2 regions of the Rhizobium sp. RHZ01 genome follow, and region 1 is predicted to be linked to the other one. Evidence: predicted binding sites of a transcription regulator. Region 1 holds the regulator's gene; the other holds the start of a gene.
The links. Region 1 encodes HrcA, which represses chaperone genes, less so after heat shock. Its sites were predicted from a motif close to GTTAGCACTCNCNNNNNGNGAGTGCTAAC; they were not measured.
Positions count from the first base shown of each region.

Region 2: the regulator HrcA is predicted to act here: its motif matches at 1,040-1,068, upstream of IB248_RS02225 (co-chaperone GroES).

Region 1 covers NZ_JACUZZ010000002.1:116,378-118,578, forward strand. The annotation lists gene rph (ribonuclease PH) at 1-633, opposite strand, end outside; gene hrcA (heat-inducible transcriptional repressor HrcA) at 809-1,897, shown strand; gene IB248_RS03370 (GFA family protein) at 1,903-2,201, opposite strand, start outside.
Region 2 covers NZ_JACUZZ010000001.1:491,220-493,420, reverse strand. The annotation lists partial or broken gene IB248_RS02240 (SPW repeat protein) at 1-20, shown strand, start outside; gene IB248_RS02235 (NADH dehydrogenase ubiquinone Fe-S protein 4) at 151-417, opposite strand; partial or broken gene IB248_RS02230 (Hsp20/alpha crystallin family protein) at 483-875, opposite strand; gene IB248_RS02225 (co-chaperone GroES) at 1,220-1,534, shown strand; gene groL (chaperonin GroEL) at 1,588-2,201, shown strand, end outside.

The DNA.
Region 1 (2,201 bases):
GGTAAAGGGCGTGCCTTCGGCGGTGCCCTGAATTTCGACGATACCGCCAGTGCCGGTCATCACGAAGTTCGCGTCGGTCTCGGCCGAGGAGTCTTCGAGATAGTCGAGGTCAAGGACCGACTGGTTTGCGAAGATGCCACAGGAAATGGCCGCGACATGGTCCTTGAGCACGCGCTCGACCTTGAGCATGTTGCGGCTCTCCATCCATTTCAGGCAGTCGTAGAGCGCAATCCAGGCGCCCGTGATCGAGGCGGTGCGCGTTCCGCCGTCCGCCTGGATGACGTCGCAATCGAGGGTGATCTGGCGCTCGCCGAGCTCCTTGAGGTCGACGACGGCGCGCAGCGAGCGGCCGATCAGGCGCTGGATCTCCTGGGTGCGACCGCCCTGCTTGCCGGCCGCAGCTTCGCGCTTCATGCGATCGCCGGTGGCGCGCGGCAGCATGCCGTATTCGGCCGTAACCCAGCCCTTGCCGGTGTTGCGCAGCCATGCCGGCGGCTTTTCCTCGACGCTCGCCGTGCACAACACATGCGTATCGCCGAACTTCACCAGACAGGAGCCTTCCGCGTGCTTGGAGAAATTGCGCTCGAAAGAGACCTTGCGCATCTGGTCGGTTTTTCTGCCTGAGGGCCGCATACTATTCTCCTAATCATCGTGCCGAAGGCGTGAGCAGGCTTCGGGTAGATCATGCGTGCTATGGTGTTGAGAGCTTCTACGATTGGCAGCGTCCATTTGCAATTTCCCTTTTGCCGCTGCGGAGAGATTGGCTATATTTTGTCGGATCATCGTCAGCACGGGTACGCAAGGTTTCATGGAGTTCAGATCGACGTCGGTTTCAGAGGCAGTGGCTGCGCTGGATGAACGCTCCAAGGAAATCTTTCGCCGCATCGTGGAGGGCTATCTGGAAACGGGCGAACCGCTCGGTTCCCGCAACCTTTCGCGAATCCTGCCGATGTCGCTGTCGCCGGCGTCCGTACGCAATGTGATGAGCGATCTGGAAGAACTCGGCCTCATCTATTCACCGCATGTCAGTTCCGGGCGTCTGCCGACGCAGATCGGCCTGCGCTTCTTCGTCGACGCCTTCATGCAGGTGGGCGATCTCTCGGCCGAGGATCGTGCCAACATCGATCGGCAGGTGCGCGCCGAAAGCCGCGACAATCCGATGGAATTGATGATGAACGAGGCGAGCCGAATGCTCTCGGGCATTTCGCGCGGCGCCGGACTTGTCATCACCTCGAAAAGCGATCCTGTGCTCAAGCATGTCGAGTTCATTCGCCTCGAGCCGACCAAGGCGCTTGCGGTGCTCGTTGGCGATCACGACCAGGTGGAAAACCGCATCATCGAGCTTCCGGCAGGCGTCACATCATCGCAATTGACCGAGGCCGCAAACTTCCTCAACGCGCATATGACCGGCCAGACGCTGCCGGAACTGCGCAATCAGCTGAGCCGACTGAAGGACGATGTCCGCCGCGAACTCGACACGCTGTCGCAGGATCTCGTCGAGCGCGGCATCGCTGTGTGGTCCGGCAGCGCGGACGAAGGCAAACCGGCTCAGCTCATCATTCGCGGCCGCGCCAATTTGCTCGCCGGTCTCGCCGGTGCCGACGATCTCGACCGCCTGCGCATGCTGTTCGACGACCTCGAGAAAAAAGACAGCTTGCTGGAACTCCTCAATCTGGCCGAAAGCGGGCCAGGTGTGCGCATTTTCATCGGCTCGGAGAACAAGCTCTTCTCGCTCTCCGGCTCGTCGTTGATCGTTGCGCCTTATCGTGACGATGACGACCGCATTGTCGGTGCCGTGGGAGTGATCGGGCCGACGCGTCTCAACTACTCGCGCATCGTCCCGATGGTCGATTATACCGCTCAGCTTATGACGCGACTGTCACGCGGCGCGAAGTAGCGCGGCTACTCAGGCAACGTGTCGCCCGAGCCGCCCATCTCCGCGGGCATGTCTTTATATTTGGGCAGGCCGTCACGAATGCGCAGCACGCTCTCCTGATAGTTCACGTGCAGCGCCGGGGTGTAGTCGAGATCCGGCAGAAGTGCCGCGTAGACGTCGGTGACGCCCCAGGTCGGGTGCTCGGTGTAGAGATGCCCACCGCACAGCTCGCAGAACTTCCGCACGCTGGTATCGGACTTCTGATAGCCCTCGACATGCTCTCCGCCTTTAGTGACCCGGACAGCCTGCGGCTGCCAGAGCGTGA
Region 2 (2,201 bases), on a different contig from region 1:
ACTCGCATGCACATGTATGATCGAGAAAAGGAGAGCACGGCCCGCCGCTTCAGCGGCGGGCTCTTCCGAAAATTGGCGATGCCGATCGATGCGCCGATCGCGCAGCAACGGGGATTGAATGGTAGAGCTTGCCGGCGATATCAACGAAAACTAGGGACGGCGGCTCCTGTCGTCTACGACGGTGCAATTCAGTTTCTGTCGCTTTGCGTAGGCAATGGCGGCATCGCGGGTTGGGAAATGCAGTTCAACCTGAGTCAGCGTGTCACTCCCGCCAGTGTAGCCCATCAGATAGTCGATGACGGGTGGGGCTTGCCGTTCGAATACCAGCAGCCAAGGTCGCCCCGAGACGCGCGCCGAAGTCATCACAGAGCGTGACGGGCGAAAAATGCGTGCAAGGGGTTCCGTCAACCACGTCATCGGTTTTTGCCACGCGAATAACCAGCCGGGCACGTTGGCACCCGGCTGGCTTGCGGCGGTCGGTATTATTTGGTGCTGTCGATCGTGATCCGCTTGACGTTGGCTCGCGCCTTTTCGGTCTTCGGCAGCGTCAAGGTGAGCAGACCGTTCTTGAACGTTGCGGCGACCTTGTCCTCATCGACTTGGCGACCAAGGGCCAGCCGCCGTTCGAGGCGCCCGTAGTAGCGCTCGCTGAACCGGCGATCCTTGTCCTCAGTCTCCGATTTGTTCTCGCCGCGAAGCGTAAGCACGCCATCTTCCAGCAGCACCTCGATGTTGTCTGGTTCGACGTCTGGTACCTCCGCGATCAGGCGGATTTCGTTGTCATTCTCCTCGATTTCCTCGTGCGGCCACGAACCATTGAAGGGCGACGTGCCACCGAGCAACGATGGCGGGCCGAAGCCGCGGAAGACTTCGTCTCAACATAGGTACGAGGGAGCGCCAAGAAGCTTGGGGCTCCCGGACTGGTGTCGACCCACTTGGGCGTCGATGAGAATGAGGTGGGGATCATGATGCCTTGCGTCAAGAGGCAGCCACACCATCCAACCACCAGCGACGTGAAATAGTCTCATGAATTCATGCCGGTAGCACTCGACCTGGTGGAGTGCTAAAAAATTTCTGATTCCCTCTTGAAACTCGAAAAGACAAAAACCAGATCGATTTGCGCGCGATGCCGAAAGGGTCGGCGCGCCCCGCGTCGGTTCGCTCCGAATGCGGCGCCGAGGACCCGTTGAAAAATCTGTTTGTCGATGAGGAGAGCGAAATGACGTTCCGTCCGTTGCATGACCGTATCCTGGTTCGCCGCATCGAGGCCGAGGAAAAGACGGCCGGCGGCATCATCATCCCAGATACGGCGAAGGAAAAACCACAGGAAGGTGAGGTCGTTGCCGCCGGCCCGGGTGCGCGCGACGACAGCGGGCAGTTGCGACCGCTCGATGTGAAAGTGGGTGACCGCATTCTGTTCGGCAAATGGTCGGGCACCGAGATCAAGCTCAATGGCGAGGATCTCCTGATTATGAAGGAATCGGACGTGATGGGCGTGGTCGAGATCGACGCCGTAGCGAGAAACGCAGCCTAGTGCCGATCCGGACTTGCCAGACAAGGAATGCTGCCTGAGGAAGGAGTAGAAAAATGGCTGCCAAGGAAGTGAAATTCCATTCCGACGCCCGCGAAAGGATGCTGCGCGGCGTCGACATCCTCGCCAATGCCGTCAAGGTTACGCTCGGTCCCAAGGGCCGTAACGTGGTGATCGACAAGTCATATGGCGCGCCCCGCATCACCAAGGACGGCGTGACCGTCGCCAAGGAGATCGAGCTTGAGGACAAGTTCGAGAATATGGGCGCACAGATGGTGCGGGAGGTTGCCTCGAAGACCAGCGACATCGCTGGTGACGGCACCACCACCGCGACTGTTCTCGCTCAGGCGATCGTCAAGGAAGGTGCGAAGGCTGTGGCGTCGGGCATGAACCCGATGGACCTCAAGCGCGGTATCGACAAAGCAGTCGAAGCTGTGGTCGAGGAACTGCGGCGGAACGCCCGTAAAGTCACCAGGAACGACGAGATCGCCCAGGTTGGCACCATCTCGGCCAATGGCGACACCGAGATTGGCCGCTTCCTCGCAGAAGCGATGGAAAAGGTCGGCAACGAAGGGGTGATCACCGTCGAGGAAGCCAAGACCGCGGTGACGGAGCTGGAAGTCGTCGAAGGCATGCAGTTCGATCGCGGTTATCTCTCGCCGTATTTCGT